Regions from separate parts of the Bacillus sp. SH7-1 genome, predicted to be linked through region 1. Evidence: riboswitches for the same ligand, from Rfam matches in the RefSeq annotation. Region 1 holds a riboswitch; the other holds the start of a gene.
The links. Region 1 has a riboswitch for cyclic di-AMP ahead of DN390_RS06185 (hypothetical protein). Riboswitches for the same ligand answer to the same signal wherever they lie in the genome.
Positions count from the first base shown of each region.

Region 1 (10,053 bases):
AAGCTACTAGCACATTTTCACCGCGAATGGGGTACATATCCAGTTAAAGGAGAAGTAGTAGCGGTAAGAAGTAGAAAACCACTTTTAAATGCGCCTATTTTCCAAGAAAGATTTTACATTGCACCAAAGCGCGGCGGACGTTACGTAATTGGAGCAACGATGAAGCCGCATACGTTTAATAAAACTGTGCAACCAGAAAGTATTACTTCTATATTAGAGCGTGCGTATACAATATTGCCAGCTTTAAAAGAAGCCGAATGGGAAAGTGCATGGGCAGGATTAAGACCACAATCGAATCATGAAGCTCCTTATATGGGAGAGCATGAAGAAATAAAAGGTTTATATGCTTGCACGGGCCATTATCGAAATGGCATTTTATTAAGTCCTGTTTCTGGTCAATATATGGCGGATTTAATAGAAGGAAAGCAGGAGAATCACTTGCTAGATTCATTGCTTTCTAAAAGAGTTTAGAAAGGGGATGGAAGTTTGAATTTAAAAATTAATGGTAATCAAATTGAAGTGCCAGCGAGTGTGAAAACAGTAGCTGAACTACTTACACATTTAGAGTTAGATAACAGAATTGTTGTAGTTGAGCGTAATAAAGATATTTTACAAAAAGATGATCATACAGATACATCTGTTTTTGATGGAGACCAAATTGAGATTGTAACTTTCGTAGGAGGCGGTTGATTATGTTAAACATTGGACCATTTTCATTTCATTCTAGACTTTTATTAGGAACAGGAAAATTCCCTGATTTTGATGTGCAGCAAAAGGCAATTGATGTATCTGAGGCGGAGGTTTTAACGTTCGCAGTACGTCGTATGGATATATTTGATGCAAAGCAGCCTAATTTATTAGAGAAACTTGATGTAAAAAAATATAAGTTATTACCGAATACAGCTGGAGCAAAAAATGCTGAAGAAGCGGTTCGTATTGCAAAATTAGCAAAAGCTTCGGGGCTTTGCGACATGATTAAAGTAGAAGTTATTGGTGATGATAAAACGTTATTACCTGATCCAGTAGAAACATTAAAGGCATCTGAAATGTTACTAGAAGAAGGGTTTATCGTTCTTCCATATACATCTGATGATGTTGTATTAGCACGTAAATTACAAGAACTGGGTGTGCATGCAATTATGCCAGGAGCGTCACCAATAGGTTCAGGGCTAGGTATTGTAAATCCGTTAAATTTAAGCTTCATTATCGAACAAGCGACAGTACCAGTTATCGTTGATGCGGGTATCGGTAGCCCAGCTGATGCGGCATTTGCGATGGAATTAGGAGCGGATGGTGTGTTATTAAATACTGCTGTGTCGGGAGCAAAAGATCCAATTAAGATGGCATACGCAATGAAATTAGGTACCGAGGCAGGGCGCATTGGCTTTGAAGCAGGTCGTATTGCACGTAAACGTTGTGCAACAGCAAGTAGTCCTTTAGAAGGAATGAGCGTAGTTGAATAATCGATATTCTCGCCAAGAATTATTTTCTCCAATTGGAGAAGAAGGGCAACGAAAGATAAGAGAAAAGCATGTGCTCATTATCGGTGCAGGTGCATTAGGTAGTGCAAATGCGGAGATGTTTGTAAGAGCTGGTGTTGGCACAGTAACGATTGTTGACCGGGATTATGTCGATTGGAGTAATTTACAAAGGCAGCAATTGTATGCAGAGAGTGATGTAGAAAATAATCTTCCGAAGGCTGTAGCGGCAAAAAAACGTCTAGAAGAGATTAATCGTGAAGTAAGAATAGAAGCTCTCGTTCAAGATGTAACAGCTGAGGAATTAGAAGAGCTTGTTACAAACGTAGATGTAATGATTGATGCAACTGATAATTTCGAAACGCGTTTCATTGTGAATGATATAGCGCAAAAACATTCTATTCCATGGATTTACGGAGCATGTGTAGGGAGTTACGGCCTTTCTTATACAATTCTTCCTAGTAAAACGCCATGTTTATCTTGTTTATTACAATCGATTCCGCTTGGCGGAGCGACATGTGATACAGCGGGCATTATATCTCCTGCTGTATCTCTCGTCGTTTCTCATCAAGTTACGGAAGCTCTTAAATTGTTAGTGGAAGATTACGAATCACTTCGGGATGGACTTGTGTCGTTTGATGTATGGAAGAATGAATATTCATGTATGAATGTGCAAAAGCTTCGTAAACACAATTGTCCTTCGTGCGGAAAGAATGCATTATATCCGTATTTAAATAAAGAAAACACATCGAAAACAGCGGTTTTATGCGGGAGAAATACAGTTCAAATTAGACCACCTCATAAAGGGGAGATGGATTTTGAACAATATAAGGGGCTGCTGGAAGATCGCGTTACGGATTTAAATGTAAATCCATATTTACTATCATTTTCTGTTGAAGAAAAGAGATTAGTTGCTTTTAAAGATGGTCGTGTACTTGTACATGGAACGAAAGATATAAGCGAAGCAAAGACGATTTATCATCGCTATTTTGGTTAGAAAAGGATGAGTGGGATGAAAGTGAATAAAGCTTTAACAATTGCAGGATCTGATAGCGGAGGCGGTGCTGGCATTCAAGCGGATTTAAAAACATTCCAAGAGCTTGGTGTGTATGGGATGACGGCTATTACGGCAATTACTGCTCAAAACACGCTTGGCGTTCAAGGGGTATATCCTGTTCCATTAGAAGGTATTACGGAACAGTTGAATTCAATTGGTACGGATTTAACACCAGATGCTGTGAAACTGGGAATGTTATTTAGCAGTGAAATTATTCAAAACGTTGCAGAACATATTAATAAATTTGGCTGGAATAATATTGTGCTAGACCCTGTTATGATTGCTAAGGGCGGTGCATCATTATTACAACAAGAAGCAGTTCAAGCATTAAAAGAATATTTATTACCAGTAGCAACTGTAATAACACCGAATGTTCCTGAGGCAGAAGTGTTAACTGGGATGGAGATTCATAATGTTGAAGATAGTAAGGAAGCTGCGAAAGTATTGCATGAATTAGGTGCAAAATATGTACTTATGAAGGGCGGACATGCAGAATATCAAGGGAATGAAGTAATTGATTTACTCTTTGATGGAGAAGAGTTTATTGAATTTAGAAGTGATCGAATTCCTTCAAAGCAAACGCACGGAAGCGGTTGTACATTTGCGTCAGCAGTTACAGCTGGACTTGCGAAAGGCTACTCGATGGAAGAGGCAGTTCAAGAGGCAAAACAATTTATTAGTATAGCAATTGAAGAACCGTTGAATATTGGAAGTGGTCATGGACCGACGAATCACTTTGCATACAAATTGAATAAAGCACAAGCATGAATAGTAGAAAAGTCAGTTTTATAACTGGCTTTTTTTTCTGTTTACTTTTTCCAAATACAGGAGTAATATATCAGCCAGAATATATTTTTTGTAATACGCTGAGTCCAATTATATGGAGCGGAGGAACCAATTTGTGCAGTGTCACTTGGGGTGAATCTTTCAATTTTGAAAGTAGGGCTACTCTCAAAGTCCGAATCCGACAGCTAACTTCGTAAGCGTCTTGAGAGAGGGCGGTGCCATGATGGATACATCACTTCATCGATCTGATTAGTATAGGGGAATATCAATCTATATTTGAGTTCTTTTATGCTAAGGAGGATGAGGTACATGGAACTAACACTTATTTGTGTTGGAGAAGAAAGCAAGGTAAATAGTTTAAGAGATTTAGTAGCATTTCAACATGAGTTAATTATTTTTACAGCAAATGAAGAGATAGCGGCTGAAGTTAGGGATTGTGGATTTGATTGGACGTATAGTTGTAGCAAGGAGCAGGATTTTACTAGTATTTGTGAGTGTGTTAAGAAGGTGATTTTACTAGGGGATGAGCTTCAAATCGTTAGCTTCTTCACAGAACACATCCGCTTTTCTTTTCAAGCACCTATTACTGTTGTTACAAGGAATAAACGATATCCAGCAAGGCTCTATGAAACAATTGGAGCTACATTTGTCGTGTTTACGAATTGTGATAATATTTCTTTTTTATTTTTTGAATAGGGCGGAGGAAAAGAAGATGAAGGTGTTGTTACTAGGAGATATAGCAAATCGTTGGGCGGTATCAGTAGATCGAGTTCAAGAATTGGTGGTGCTCGATCCTATTTTTCCAAGGCCCTATATCATATTGCCGTCAAAAGACGCTTTATATTTAAAAACAGATGTTATCGAATATGAGCAGTTACATGCAGAATTGTCACAAGTTTATATTCGCGGGAGAAATTTACGTGCTTTTTTACGAGGAGAATAAATAGTGTATGAAAAAAGAGCGAATGCGAGGTGCAACAAGCTATGCACTTCATGTCATTCGCTCTTTTTATTTCGTATTTAAAAGGTTATTTCTGTGAAAAAGAAAGAAAAGACGAGAAAACAGGTGAAAGAATATTAATAACACTCAATGTAAGCGTTTAAATAGATGGATATTTTCTTATTTTCAGTAATTTTCCTCTTTACAAGTTAAATATAGAGGAGTATATTTACTCTCATAAATCATTCATAAAATTTCCAAAAAAACCTAAAATCGCTGAGTTCCAGAAATGGAGCGGGGGAACCAATTTTGTGCATCGTCACTTGGGGTGAATCTTTCAGTTTTGAAAGTAGGGCTACTCTTTAGGCCCGAATCCGACAGCTAACCTCGTAAGCGTTTAGAGAGGAGGTTTACTTTGTGTTGTTCATTTCGAACACTAAGTAGAGCTTAGTGTTCTTTTTTTGATAATCTGATGGTAAATTTTTACAGTAGGGAGAGGGATAGCTATGTTAGATGTTGTAATGATCGGAATTTTTGTTGTGTTAGTCGCATCGATGGCAAGTCTTGCAAGTTGGTCAGATAAAGTTGTGAAAGAAGGGAAGCAATCATGACGATTGCCTTATCGGTTATTGTTGCAGTAATTACGGTGTACTTAGTGTATGCATTATTAAATCCGGAAAAGTTTTAATTAGGGGGAGTCATTCATTATGATCTGGGTCGCAGTTGTTATTACAATGCTATTGTTTATTCTTGTGGCAAAGCCAACGGGAATTTATTTAGAGAAAGCCTTTCAAGGTAGCAAAAAGCTAGATCAAGTATTCGGGCCTTTTGAAAAACTTATTTTTAAAATTACGGGTGTAAAAGAATACAATCAAACGTGGAAACAGTACGCACTATCATTAGTTTTATTAAATGGATTTATGATTGTTGTCGTATATTTCATTTTCAGACTACAAGGAGTATTGCCATTAAATCCAGCACACATTGAAGGAATGGAGCCCACACTCGCTTTTAATACAGCAATTAGTTTTATGGCTGATACAAATTTACAGCATTATAGCGGTGAAAATGGTTTATCGTATTTATCACAATTAATTGGGATTACATTTTTAATGTTTGCAGCACCGGCAACGACATTAGCACTCGTTATGGCATTTATAAGAGGGCTCGCTGGAAAAGAACTCGGTAACTTTTTCGTTGATTTTACAAGAGCGTTAACGAGAGTATTTCTTCCTATCGCATTTATTGCGGCGCTAGTCTTTGTCGCACTTGGTGTACCACAAACGTTAGACGGTGCAGTTACAGCACAAACAATCGATGGGGCAAAGCAAAATATATTACGCGGGCCAGTTGCATCATTTGTTTCCATTAAGGAACTTGGAAATAACGGCGGTGGATTTTTCGGAGCAAACTCTACGCACCCTTTTGAAAATCCAGGGCAAATGAGTAATATTTTGCAAATGATGCTTATGATGTTATTGCCAACAGCACTACCATTCACGTACGGACGAATGGTAGGAAATAAAAAACAAGGACGTATTCTTTTCGTTTCACTATTCATGGTGTTTTTACTAGGGTTTATAACGATTACGACATCTGAACTAAACGGGAATCCGGCATTAAATGGAATGGGTATTGAACATATACAAGGAAGTACAGAAGGAAAAGAAGTAAGGTTCGGAACAGTATTTTCTTCCCTTTATGCGACTGTAACGACAGCTGCTGAAACAGGGGCTGTTAATACGATGCATGATACGTTAACACCAATTGGTGGATTAGTTCCACTTGTAAATATGATGTTAAATACAGTATATGGCGGCGTTGGAGCAGGTTTTGTGAACATTATTATGTATGCGATTATCGCAGTCTTTATATCTGGATTGATGGTTGGACGGACACCAGAATTTTTAGGTAAGAAAATTGAAGGTAAGGAAATGAAATTAATTGCGGTAACGATACTATTTCATCCACTGCTTATTTTAGGATTTTCAGCATTAGCACTTTCAACAAGTTTAGGAACGGATGCTATTTCTCATTCCGGTTTCCACGGTTTGACGCAAGTGGTATATGAATATACATCGTCAGCTGCGAATAACGGATCTGGATTTGAAGGATTAGCGGATAATACACCGTTTTGGAATATTACAACTGGTTTAGTTATGTTTTTAGGTCGCTATTTCAGTTTAATTACAATGCTAGCTGTGGCAGCTTCATTGAAAGAAAAGACGGTTGTACCAGAAACAGTCGGAACGTTCCGTACGGATAATAGTTTATTTGGCGGCATTTTCATCGGAACAATTGTAATTGTCGGTGCATTAACATTCTTCCCGATGTTAGTACTTGGTCCAATTGCAGAATTTCTTACATTGAAGTAATGGAGGGTAAATGATGAGACCGGTAGTAGTAAAAGAAAAAAGAGTAAATGAATCACAAATACATGCTGTAGAAGATGAGGTTAGACAAGCGAAAACGATGGATCGTGATATCGTGACACATGCGATGAAACAATCCTTTGCGAAATTGAGTCCGAAAGTCATGATAAAGAATCCAATTATGTTTGTTGTGGAAATTGGATTTATCATTACGTTCATTTTATCGTTTCTTCCAAGTAGTTCCAGTAGTGTACCAGGATGGTTTAATATAACAGTTTCTCTCATTCTATTATTTACAGTTTTATTTGCTAACTTTGCAGAAGCGTTAGCGGAAGGGCGGGGGAAAGCGCAAGCCGATTCTTTAAAACAGTCGAAGAAAGATGTGTTTGCAAATGTTGTAAAAGAAAATGGAGACATCGCTCAAGTTTCAGCAACCGATCTTAGAAAAGGTGACGTTGTTATTGTAAAACAAGGAGAAATGATTCCAAGTGATGGGGAAGTCATAAAAGGATTAGCATCTGTTGATGAATCTGCGATTACAGGGGAATCAGCTCCTGTAATAAAAGAAGCGGGCGGTGATTTTTGTTCCGTGACAGGTGGAACGATGGTTGTAAGTGACGAGATTACGATTGTCATTACGAGTAATCCTGGTGAATCATTTATTGATAAAATGATTTCGTTAGTAGAAGGGGCTGCGCGTCAAAAAACGCCGAATGAGATTGCTTTAAATACAGTATTAACGAGTTTAACGCTTATTTTCTTAATCGTTGTTGTGACGCTGCCGATTTTTACAAATTATTTAGGATTTCAAATTGATACAGCTGTACTTGTAGCGTTGTTAGTTTGTTTAATTCCAACGACAATTGGTGGATTATTATCAGCGATTGGTATTGCCGGGATGGACCGCGTGACAAAGTTTAATGTGTTAGCAATGTCGGGTAAAGCAGTAGAAGCTGCGGGCGATATTAATACAATTATTTTAGATAAAACGGGTACGATTACTTTCGGGAACCGAATGGCTCATACATTATTACCTGTAGGAAATGAAACGATTGAGCAAGTTGGAAAGTGGGCTGCAATTGGCTCAGTTTTAGATGAAACACCAGAAGGTCGATCGGTTATTGAATATGTAAAAACGAAATCGATATCATATAATCGAGAAATTGCAGAACAAGGTGAGTTTGTTCCGTTTAAAGCAGAAACGAGAATGAGTGGTGTTGATTTACAGGACGGAACGAAAGTGAGAAAAGGTGCTGTAGGTAGCGTAATTGAATGGGTTCAGTCACAAGGTGGAACGATTCCGAAAGATGTAAATCAAAAAGCAGATTTCATTTCAAAAGAGGGCGGAACACCACTTGTAGTTGCAGTGGATAATCGTATTTACGGTTTAATTTATTTAAAGGATACAGTAAAACCTGGTATGCGTGAACGTTTTGAACAATTACGCCAAATGGGGATTAAAACGGTTATGTGTACAGGGGATAACCCATTAACAGCAGCAACAATTGCAAAAGAAGCTGGAGTAGATGAATTTGTTGCTGAGTGCAAACCAGAAGATAAAATTGCGGTTATTAAAGCAGAGCAAGATAAAGGAAAACTCGTAGCGATGACAGGTGATGGTACAAATGATGCGCCGGCATTAGCGCAGGCTGACGTTGGATTAGCGATGAATAGTGGTACAACAGCTGCGAAAGAAGCAGCGAATATGATTGATTTAGATTCGAATCCAACGAAGATTATTGAGGTAGTAGGAATCGGTAAGCAATTGTTAATGACACGCGGTGCTTTAACGACGTTTAGTATTGCAAACGATATTGCAAAATATTTTGCAATCATTCCAGCGATGTTTACACTTGCGATTCCGCAAATGGAAGCATTAAACATTATGAAACTAACATCACCACTGTCAGCGATTTTATCAGCATTAATATTTAATGCAGTTATTATTCCATTACTCATTCCATTGGCGATGAAAGGTATCGCATATAAACCGATGAGTTCGAATGCACTACTTGGCCGAAACCTACTTATTTATGGGCTTGGCGGAGTGATTGTACCGTTCATTGGAATTAAAGTAATTGATATGATTGTCGGCTTGTTTATATAAGGAAGAGGGGAAAGAGATGGCGAAGAAACAAAGTATACTATCACCAATCATCCGTATTACTTTTACATTTTTAGTGTTGTGCGGACTTGTATATCCGCTTATTGTTACTGGTATTGCACAAGCAGTAATGAAGGATAATGCGGATGGAAGTCTAATATATAATGATAAAAATGAAGTGATTGGTTCTAAATTAATCGGTCAAAATTTCACAGATCCACGTTATTTTCATGGGCGCGTTTCTAGTATTGAATATAAAGCAGAAGCATCTGGTTCAAATAACTATGCACCGTCTAATCCAGATTTAGAGAAACGAGTAGAGAAAAGTATTGAAGAGTGGAAGAAACAAAACCGGGCCGTACCAGTTAAAGAAGTGCCAATCGATTTAGTGACGAATTCAGGTTCAGGGCTTGATCCTGACATTAGTCCGAAGGCAGCTTCCGTGCAGGTAGAGCGCATCTCTAAAATAACGAATATTCCGAAAGAAATGCTAAATCAATTGATTAAAGATCAAACGGAAGGCGCGGCACTTGGTTTATTTGGAGAAGATCGCGTGAACGTCTTAAAGTTAAATTTAGAATTACAGAAACTAATGAAATAGTAACAGTGCTACCTCAATCTAACGGATTGAGGTAGCGTTGTTTCAAAAGAAAGGTTGTGAATGTTTTGTATGCAGATGACTATAAACCAACTTTTCAAAGGCGAACACCAGAAGAGTATTTAGAATATATTCGTCAGCAAAATCGCGGGAAGTTAAAGCTGTACGTGGGGGCTGCTCCAGGAGTAGGGAAAAGTTATAAAATGCTACTTGATGCTAGAGAGATGAAAAAGGACGGTATGGATATTGTAATTGGTTTAATTGAAACGCACGGGAGAAAAGAGACGGAAGACGCAATTACTAATTTAGAAAAAGTTCCTTTAAAAGAAATAGAGTATAAAGGAAAAGTATTTTATGAACTTGATGTGGAAGGAATTATAAAACGTGCACCGCAAGTCGTTGTTGTGGATGAACTCGCGCATAGTAATATTCCTGGATCTAAAAATAAGAAACGTTATATGGATGTACAGGAATTGCTAGATGGAGGTATATCCGTATTATCAGCGTTTAATATTCAACATTTAGAAAGTGTTCATGACATTGTAGCTCAAATTACGAATGTTAAAGTGCGAGAACGTATTCCGGATTTTATTTTGCAAAAAGCAAATGAAATTCAGCTCGTTGATGCAACACCGGAAGTATTAAGGAAGAGATTAATAGATGGAAAGATATATAAGGAAGAAAAAATTCAACAAAGCTTACAAAATTTCTTTACGCT
Region 1 is NZ_QNUD01000006.1:109,797-119,849, reverse strand. It holds gene thiO (glycine oxidase ThiO) at 1-471, shown strand, start outside; gene thiS (sulfur carrier protein ThiS) at 487-690, shown strand; gene thiG (thiazole synthase) at 693-1,463, shown strand; gene thiF (thiazole biosynthesis adenylyltransferase ThiF) at 1,456-2,475, shown strand; gene thiD (bifunctional hydroxymethylpyrimidine kinase/phosphomethylpyrimidine kinase) at 2,482-3,303, shown strand; cyclic di-AMP (ydaO/yuaA leader) riboswitch at 3,390-3,537, shown strand; gene DN390_RS06185 (hypothetical protein) at 3,631-4,017, shown strand; gene DN390_RS06180 (hypothetical protein) at 4,034-4,264, shown strand; cyclic di-AMP (ydaO/yuaA leader) riboswitch at 4,526-4,671, shown strand; gene DN390_RS06175 (SipW-dependent-type signal peptide-containing protein) at 4,768-4,872, shown strand; gene kdpF (K(+)-transporting ATPase subunit F) at 4,869-4,949, shown strand; gene kdpA (potassium-transporting ATPase subunit KdpA) at 4,969-6,636, shown strand; gene kdpB (potassium-transporting ATPase subunit KdpB) at 6,650-8,740, shown strand; gene kdpC (K(+)-transporting ATPase subunit C) at 8,757-9,338, shown strand; gene kdpDN (KdpD-like non-kinase potassium sensor) at 9,395-10,053, shown strand, end outside.

Region 2 (10,053 bases), on a different contig from region 1:
AATTTCTATTTTATAGCCATTTCCACATTCACACAGTGAATATATTACATAAAAATATTATTCATTTTAAACTAAACAACGTACGTAAATATGAAATTCCGTTTTGTTTTCATATAAGTTTTGTACTGTAAGGTCATTTAAACACAGCTATTTATCTATCGTAAAGAAGTATTTTCATTCCCTTTATTTTCAAGCTTTCATGTCCTTATTTCAAAATATAATCCACTTCACTTTTCCAATTGAAATATCCATATATCACAACAAAAACCTCTATTTACTAACAGATATAAAAATTATATTAATATATCTTTTAGGCTCATATGCAATTATGCATAGCGTATACACAAAAAGGATAGCTTCACTTTCGTAAAGCTATCCTTAAAAAACCTTCTTACTTTTTCAAATGATATGGAACTGTCGTAATAACAACATTTCTTTTATAGAGTAAATAAGCACGAATGAGTAAACTAGATTGATTATGAAGAATGTTATGCCAACCTTTTTTCGGAATAAACTGTGGTATAACGACCGTAACTCGGTAATTTGATTCACTCGCTTTATACTGTACTGTATCAATAAACTTTGTTAGTGGCTGAATAATACTTCTATAATGAGAATGTAATGTAACAAGCCTTACTTCAGGTTGCCACTTCTTCCATTTCTCTTCAAATTTCTTTTCCTCTTCTCTGTCAAAAGCAACATATACCGCGATTACTTGATCTGCAGAAAGAGACTTCGCATAGTTCAATGAATTTTCTACTACATGTGTCATACCAGCTACAGGAACGACAATTACATTTCCTTCAATTGGAACAATCCGTTCACAAGTTTTTAAACTTAATTGGTCTCCTACCGCATCGTAATGCTTCTTAATTCGGTGGAACAAGAAGATAATGACCGGTAAGAAAATAAGGATTGACCAAACTTGTGCAAATTTAGTTAAAAAGAACATGCTCATTACGATAAAACTAATAACTGCACCAATTAAATTAACCGTTAATCTCAAAGCCCATCCTTCAGGTTTTTCACGAAGCCATTTTAATACCATTCCAGTTTGAGAAAGTGTAAATGGAATAAATACACCTACTGCATATAACGGAATTAAATGTTCTGTTTGCCCTTGGAAAGCTACAATTAAAATAATCGATGCGATTCCAAGTATAATAATACCGTTTGAGTAACCTAGGCGGTCTCCTCTAATCGTAAACATTCTCGGTATAAACTTATCTTTTGCAAGGTTAACTGCTAATAGCGGAAATGCAGAATATCCTGTGTTAGCAGCGAGGATTAATATTAAAGCTGTTGTACCTTGTATGAAATAGTACATGAAATTACGTCCAAATGTTTGTTCAGCAATTTGAGAAACAACTGTTACTTCTTTACTTGGAGTAATTCCGTAATAATAAGCTAAGAAAACAATCCCTGAAAATAACACTGCAAGTAATGCTCCCATTGCAAGCAATGTTTTCGCTGCATTGTTAGGTGCAGGATCCTTAAAGTTTGGAATTGCGTTAGAGATTGCCTCTACACCTGTTAAAGCCGAACTACCCGATGCAAATGCTCGTAACAGTAAAAACAAACTAATTCCTGCAACCGGCGTTCCAATTGGCGTGTGTAAAGTCGGTGAAACGTGTCCCGTTAAAATATTATATATCCCTACACCAATTAATATAAATAGTGCTAAAACGAATAAATAAACAGGATATGCTAAAACGGAAGCTGATTCCGTTACCCCTCTTAAATTTAAAATAGTAATAAATATAACAAATATAATCGCAATGATTACATTATGTGCATGTAAACTAGGAAAAGCAGATGTTAGCGCATCTGTACCTGCAGACACACTTACCGCAACTGTTAAAATATAATCGACCAATAAAGATCCTCCAGCAATTAAGCCTGGATTCATTCCTAAATTTTCTTTTGATACAACATATGCGCCCCCGCCATGCGGATAAGCAAAAATAATTTGGCGATAAGATAAAATAAGGGCTGTCAATAATACTAATACCCCAACAGCTATCGGAATAGAATACCAATAAGCGATTGCTCCAAGACCTGCTAAAGCAATTAATATTTGCTCTGGACCGTAAGCAACCGATGATAAAGCGTCAGAAGACAAAATTGCTAACGCCTTCGTTTTATTGAGCTTTTGTTCTCCAAGCTCAGTTGATTTTAACGGTCTTCCAATTAAAAATCTTTTAATAGATGAAACCACTGCTGTCCACTCTCCAATAATTTTGTACGAACTTTTCTGCTAGTTACAGCGGATAAACTATTTCTTCAGAAAACAAAAAATGTCTACAAGCCATAACGAAATAGACTTGTAGACATTATATTTTTTGTCGCACAAGCTCCACCTTCCTTCTCAATATAACGCTTACGAGGTTAGCTGTCGGATTCGGGCCTATGAGTAGCCCTACCTTTTTCAAGGATTCACCCCATTGGATTAAGTATTAATCCATAAGAACGGGTCCCCCGCACCATGCGGTTTCAGCGATTTAGAAAATTGAAACTGTGGATTATAATACTCCTTTATTTTCAAAATGTAAACAAAAATTTTGAAAAAGAAAAAATTTAAAATGATTGCGCATAATCCGCCAGTAAATATACATAATGAATACTAAAAAATCGATAAAGGAGACCCATATGTCTAAAGAAAAGAAGCCTATTTTTTCCGATTCCTATTTAGATGCGTTAGCAAATGAGATTAATCAATTATACGGTAAACGTGAACAGGAAATAAATTTGACAGATAGAACGAAAAGAAATAAATAATTTGTCATAAAAAAAGAAAGCAATACACTTATATATTGCTTTCTTTTTTATTTTTTCATACATCCAATTCTATTGCTAATCTGTTTAAGGTCATTTCTTCATACACTTTCAAATTTTGATATACTGCTCCTAATAATGGTGCTTCTATAGAAAATTGTTCTGCTACATCTAGTAAATATCCTTGTAAGTGCTGCCCTTCAATAGACGAACCTTTTTCCATATCCCGCTGCATCGATGACTTCATATCATATGATATTTTATCAATTGTTTTCATATGTTCCTTGGCAATCTCAGCCTTAACTGGTGCCCCAATACATCTCATAATTTGCATGCATTCTTCAAATAAGCTTCGTATAAAATCACGTCCACCTTCGCTTTCACGGATTGGTCCTATTGGTGCACGCATTAATGTTGTCACACCTGACATTACAGTAATAAATAAATATTTATGCCACATATCTTGCGTAATACTTTCACTTAAAACAAAACTAGATTTCGTATCTGCAAATGCTTTAGAAATATGCTTTATTCTCTCTGAATCTTGAGACTTAATTTCTCCATACACAAGTCTGTTGGCAGCGCTAGTTTGTACAATTTCTCCTTGATCGTTTAACGTCGTCTCGATAAAGCATAAACCGCCAATTACTTTTTCCTCGCCGAATTCTTTTTGTAATTGTGATAAATGAGCGATACCATTTAACAATGGAATGATTACAGTATTTTCACCTACAAACGGCTTCAAATCTTGAATTGCCTCGTTTAAGTGGTACGCTTTTGTTGAAAATAAAATGACATCAAATGGAGAAGTTCTATCTTCTTTCGTTATTAATTTCGGTTGGAAGGAAAAATCCCCGTTAACACTGCGAATTACAAGCCCTCTTTCCTCCAATTGTTTTTTCCTTTTACTACGAACAAGAAACGTAACATCTTCTCCCTTTTCAACTAATCGGCCACCAAAAAAACCTCCGACTCCACCAGCTCCTAATACTAAAATCCGCATACTACATCCCCCTTTTCAAAATAAAAATTTATAACTTTTCGTATACATAACATTATACATGTCCCCTGCTAAATAAGCTGAATTTTCATTCTTACTCAAGTATAAAACAGTGGTTATTTTCAAATAAATTTGGGCATGTTGTTTTTATAGCATATACGGAAAGGAAACAATGTAAATGGAGGCAATACAAACAATCGAAGAAAAAGATGTAACAACAGCTATATTTCAATTTATATTCCCGTTTTCTTTTAAAACTGGGTACGAACAAAATATGTTCCCTTTCTTACAAAAAAATGATTTTCGCCCTTTTCGACTCGACCATCTTGAAAATGAAAATACATACTACGGAAAGTTTCAAGTTTCACATCAAAATATGGAAGCATACTATCTTTCATTTACAAATAAAATTCTATTTCCTCATTCAGAGCATCAAAAAGGATTGCAACGTTATTCAAAGGACCTTAACTTAACTGGACATTTAACAACAAACCTTATTTCAATTCCATTCAAGATACACTCTATTGATGTAACACTTTGCCCTTATGAGCTTGGCTTCTTAACAATTCGAACAGAAGTAAATACTGCTCCAAACATGACTTTATCTGAAGCAATCGAATTCGCCGCTCGCTTCCGTGTACTTGAAACTAAAAATGATACAACTGAGACTATTTGTATTGAATGTAACGGAAAAAAGTATTCCCAAGTGGAAAGATTCATTTTTGGTTATTTATTTCATGGCGTAACAGATTTCTTTGAGAAGAAGAGATTAAGAAGCTCTTACTTTCAAACCTTTCCTTTCTTTGAAGACCAAAGAATGTACGTTCAAACTTTATTATCTATAAAAGTAGATATAGAACTAAATGAAGTGGATGTGTATCGCACTTCCAGTCTTTCCGGATTAACAAGTGATGGCAAGGCTTATGTAAGTGCAAATAACCTTCCTTATATTCATAATTATTTAAAGCTGCACGCTTACCAGAGATGGGCACCCAATCGCTATTTCATAATGGAAGAACATATTTTTACATGTATTACAAACGAAGCTGACGATGCAATAGCTAAACTTGCGAGTCAAATGTACGGAGAATTTTATTACGCTTTATTATTAAATCTATTCCATAAAATTGTTTTATTAAAAATGGCAAACGCCTATGCTGAGCTAAATATTGAACAAGATACTAATGAAATAGAGAAATTAATTTATTCAATCAATTCGTTCACTGCTAATTATTTTTCTTTAGAATTAGTATCCCAATCACAAAGTGAAGATATTTTCTTCCGCTTAAGAAAACTTTTTAATATTGAGGTTCTATACTCGAACGCGAAACAAAATCTTGATAGTTTGTTTAAATATCAAGAAAATGTTGCCTCTAAAAAAGATAGCCTTTTATTATTAATTTTAACGCTCTATTCTGTAGTGGGCCAAATGTTAGGATTTACTATGATTGACCTTTTAAGAAACACCGACTCAAACAAAATATCGTCGCCACTTGAATTTTTCGCACTTTTAATAGCAATTAGCGGCATCGTCATTTCACTTATTTTAGGTGCGCAAGGGTTATATCAATGGGGTGTACAGCATAGAAGAAGAAAAGCATGGGTAAAACAAACAGTGTTGTCTGCTGTGAGAGAGAAAGATGATACGAAGTAAAGAAGGTTGTTTTTACATTGAAATACGTGGTGCGCTACAGTAAATGAAATTTTTATCAGCGATTTTTCGGATATATCGGCGCATCTCGAAATATATCGGCGATTTTTTAAATATATCAGCGCAACTCAAAATATATCGGCGATTTTCCAGATATATCGACTTGCCGACAGAAACCGACCAAAAGCTGAACCGGACAATATAAAAAGAGTACTCCAACATAAAGTTTGGAGTACCCTTTTTTATTACACGAATTCCACTTACTTCCCTGCTTCGATCTTCTCTAACGCAGCAGCTACTTGTTCTTCAGTTAATTCATGTTGTATTACGTAGCGGTTACGTGGGCTTACACGGCATTCATGAGAACATGCACGTAAATACTTCGCTTCGTTTTCTTCAGAACATAAAATTTTCTTGTTACATTCTGGATTTGAACAGTTTACATAGCGCTCACAAGGTTCACCTGTAAAGTGGTCTTTACCAACAATAACATGTTCTTTTTGGTTTACTGGTACAGCGATACGCTCATCGAACACGTAACATTGTCCATCCCAAAGCTCACCTTGTACTTCTGGGTCTTTTCCGTATGTTACAATTCCGCCATGAAGCTGACTTACATCTTCATATCCTTCTCGAACTAACCAACCAGAAAACTTCTCACAACGAATTCCACCTGTACAGTACGTTAAAATCTTTTTACCTTCAAGTGTTTCTTTATTTTCTCTAATCCAGTCTGGTAATTCACGGAATGATTCAATATCCGGTTTAATCGCACCTTTAAAGTGTCCTAAATCAAACTCATAATCATTTCGTGCATCAATGATAACTGTATCTTCTTGTTTCATTGCTTCATAAAAATCTTTTGGCTCTAAATACTTCCCAGTTATTTCGTGTGGATTAATGTCATCTTCTAGACGAAGTGTAACTAACTCTGGACGAGGACGTACGTGCATTTTCTTGAATGCGTGCCCTTCTTCTTCATCTATTTTAAATACGATACCGTCAAAACGTGGATCGTTGTTCATTGCTTCCATGTATTTCTCTGTTTGTTCTACAGTACCAGAACAAGTTCCGTTAATACCTTCTTTAGCTACAAGGATTCTTCCTTTTAACTCAAGTGAATTACAAAATTCTAAATGCTCTGCCGCAAATTCTTCTGGGTTTTCAATTGTTGTGTACATGTAATATAGTAATACTCTATATGGTTTTGTAGTTGCCAATGTATTTCTACCACCTATCTAAATTTTAAAATCATGTATAAGTTAACGTTCATATCAAAACATATATAATAAGAAAATGAATCCATTTTCTTCTCTTTATACTATTTTCTATAAGTTAACAAAAATAAAAAACAAGATTACACACCAAAATACTGTGGTTATGTTGTAATCCCAATATATTATATATCATACAAATGCAATTCCATCAATTAATATGCTGTATTATCGACTTTATGTTCACATAAATTTCAAAATTAGTCCTTTAATTCATTATGTTTCCCCACGTCATCATGCCATAAACTCCCAATTTTTTATAACATCACACCATTCATTGTATAAAGACATATAATTTGCACTAAGGAAACATTTATGTTCAAATAAAAATATCACCTAGTACATTTAAATGTATTGAAATAAACAATAAGAATACTTACAATAATTTCATCAAGTTAACATTTTAAAGGGGAAAACTACTATGAATAAAGATATATCAAAAGATGAACAAGTCCCTTCTCAAAGTACAACTGTTCAATCCGCACATTTAGCATTAAGCGGACAAACGAAAGGCTTAAAAAGACTATTACCATTCTTAGGTCCTGCTTTTATCGCTTCCGTCGCTTATATTGATCCTGGCAATTTCGCGACAAATATTGCCGCTGGATCACAATATGGATATTTATTACTCTGGGTAATTCTTGCTTCTAATTTAATGGCTGTATTAATCCAAACTTTATCCGCTAAATTAGGAATTGCTACAGGTAGAAACCTTCCTGAAATCGCTCGAGAAAACTTCCCAAAACCTGTTTCCATCGGTTTATGGATTCAAGGGGAGCTCGTTATTATGGCGACAGATTTAGCTGAATTTATTGGAGCGGCACTCGGATTGTACTTATTATTCGGGATTCCAATGTTACCAGCCGCTTTAATAACAGCTGCCGGATCATTTATTATTCTTGAATTTCAACGCAGAGGTTTCCGTCCATTAGAAGCTATTATAACAGGGATGATTTTTATCGTTGTTATCGCTTTTGGTGTACAAGTTTTCTACGCAAAACCGGAATTAAGCCCTTTACTTTCAGGGCTATTTATTCCAAAATTCCAAGGCGTGGATAGTATCTTATTAGCAGCTGGTATTTTAGGCGCGACAGTTATGCCACATGCAATATATTTACATTCCGCTTTAACGCAGCGCCGAGTAGTCGGAACAAATGATGAACAAAAGAAAAAGATTTTCCGCTTTGAGTTTATTGATATCATTATCGCAATGGTTATCGCTGGAGCAATTAATGCAAGCATGTTAATTGTTGCTGCTGCACTATTCTTTAAAAACGGCTTGCATGTTGAAGATCTTGATGTTGCTTTTAATCAATTTAGCAACTTAGTCGGTCCTGCATCCGCTGCTTTATTTGGAATCGGACTTTTATCAGCAGGTTTATCTAGCTCCTCAGTCGGTACAATGTCTGGTGACATTATCATGCAAGGATTCATTCGAATGCATATTCCGTTATACTTACGCCGATTTATTACAATGATTCCACCATTAGTTATTATCGCTTTAGGTGTAAATCCAACTTACGCTCTAGTCATGAGCCAAGTCGTCTTATCATTCGGTATTGCTTTTGCATTAGTACCACTTATTATGTTTACAAGTAGTAAAAAAATTATGGGTGTACTCGTTAATCACCGCATAACTACCTTTATCGCTTGGATCATTGCTGTACTTGTTATCATTTTAAATATTTTCTTACTGTATCAAACATTTGTAGGGTAATGAGAAAAGGTATTCCAAAAACTGGAATACCTTTTCTTAATGAAGTAAATCTCTTCTAATTACCTCTTATATATGTGCCTCTTTCCGGCATTATCGCACCTTTTTCAGTTTGAAAGTACAGTGGCAGTCCTTCCGCTAAAAACATACTTACCTTTGATGGATCCTTCCTTTGATGATGAATATGTAAATGGGGCTCACTTGAACTTCCTGAGTTACCGACTTGAGCAAGAATCTCTCCTTCATTTACACGTTGTCCTTCCCTCACTTTAATTGACCCTTGCTTTAAATGGGCAAGAATCAAAAATGTGCCTGTTTCATCTAGTCGTAAATAAATATGATTTCCGGCCATTGACTGAAAACCCTCCGATCCCGGAACTAAATCTTTTTCATCATTATTAATTGATACAACTGTTCCAGAAACTGGTGCCAGTACATCTGTACCGTATATCCCATACTCCTCTAACTTACTACTTTTCACTTCAGCAGGCGGGATAAGAATATCATATGCCCATCGTTCATTCGGTTTTATAACATGATAGTTCGTTTCTAACCGATCACCACCCCAGCCTACTAGTGCTCGTTCATTCAAAGGAAAGCGAACGACTACTTTAGGAGTCATAGACTGTACATCTGCTGGGTAAGCAAGTCCGCCTATGTTAGCGAACCATCCTAAGGGCCAAGCCCCTATTATAGAGAAAAGAACTATGAAGAGTAGTGTTCTATCTATTCGCTTTCTGAAAATGCCTTTCCACACAAATAGTAATACTGACGCTATCAAAATAAAGATTGATACTAAGCTAAACGCTTGTATACTCCACCAAAAAACGACTGATATAACACCATCCATTAAATAAACTACACTCCAACTTGTAATTAAAAAAACTACTAAAATTACTAATACGTATTTCTTCCACATGTTGTATCCCTACTCTCCTATCTTTGTTCTACATGATACGATGTGAAAATTACGACATATAAAAGAAATACTTACGACTTTCTTACAATTCTTTATAATGTGGTAAAACGATGGTGAAAACAGTTTCTTTCTCGTTACTGCGCACAGTGATATCCCCTTTATGAAGCTCTGCTATACTTTTCGCAATTGCAAGCCCCATTCCTTTTCCACCCGTATAAGAGCTACGTGATTTTTCACCACGATAAAACTTCTCAAAAACGTAAGGAAGGTTCTTATTCGGAATACATTGTCCCAAATTTTTAATTTCTATTTCAACACTCATATCTCTTTTAGAAACTTGAATAAAAATCTCCTTTCCATCTTTCCCGTACATAATACTATTACTAATTACATTTTCGAATAACCTCACCATAAGCGCTACATCCATTTCCACATGTAACTCCTTATCACCTTTAATACAAAAGCTCATATCGGCATCATCTAGTTGTGGTACAAAATCAATCATGATTTGTTCAATGAACGCTTTCATATGTACTACACTCTTATGTAATTCGATCTCTCTATAATTTATTTGACAGTATTCTAATAAATCATCTACTTGATTTTTTAATTCATAACTTTTTCGCTTTAATATACTTACATATTGCTCGCATTCTTCTATATTTGAATGAAGTCTATTGCCTAATAGATCCGCGTAACCGATTAGAGATGTTACAGGCG
Region 2 is NZ_QNUD01000026.1:68,415-78,467, forward strand. It holds gene DN390_RS20490 (APC family permease) at 392-2,218, opposite strand; cyclic di-AMP (ydaO/yuaA leader) riboswitch at 2,363-2,509, opposite strand; gene DN390_RS31245 (hypothetical protein) at 2,650-2,778, shown strand; gene panE (2-dehydropantoate 2-reductase) at 2,834-3,778, opposite strand; gene DN390_RS20500 (hypothetical protein) at 3,954-5,429, shown strand; gene trhO (oxygen-dependent tRNA uridine(34) hydroxylase TrhO) at 5,687-6,646, opposite strand; gene DN390_RS20510 (Nramp family divalent metal transporter) at 7,122-8,417, shown strand; gene DN390_RS20515 (M23 family metallopeptidase) at 8,473-9,333, opposite strand; gene DN390_RS20520 (sensor histidine kinase) at 9,416-10,053, opposite strand, start outside.
Region 2: another riboswitch for cyclic di-AMP. It lies ahead of DN390_RS20490 (APC family permease); the one in region 1 lies ahead of DN390_RS06185 (hypothetical protein).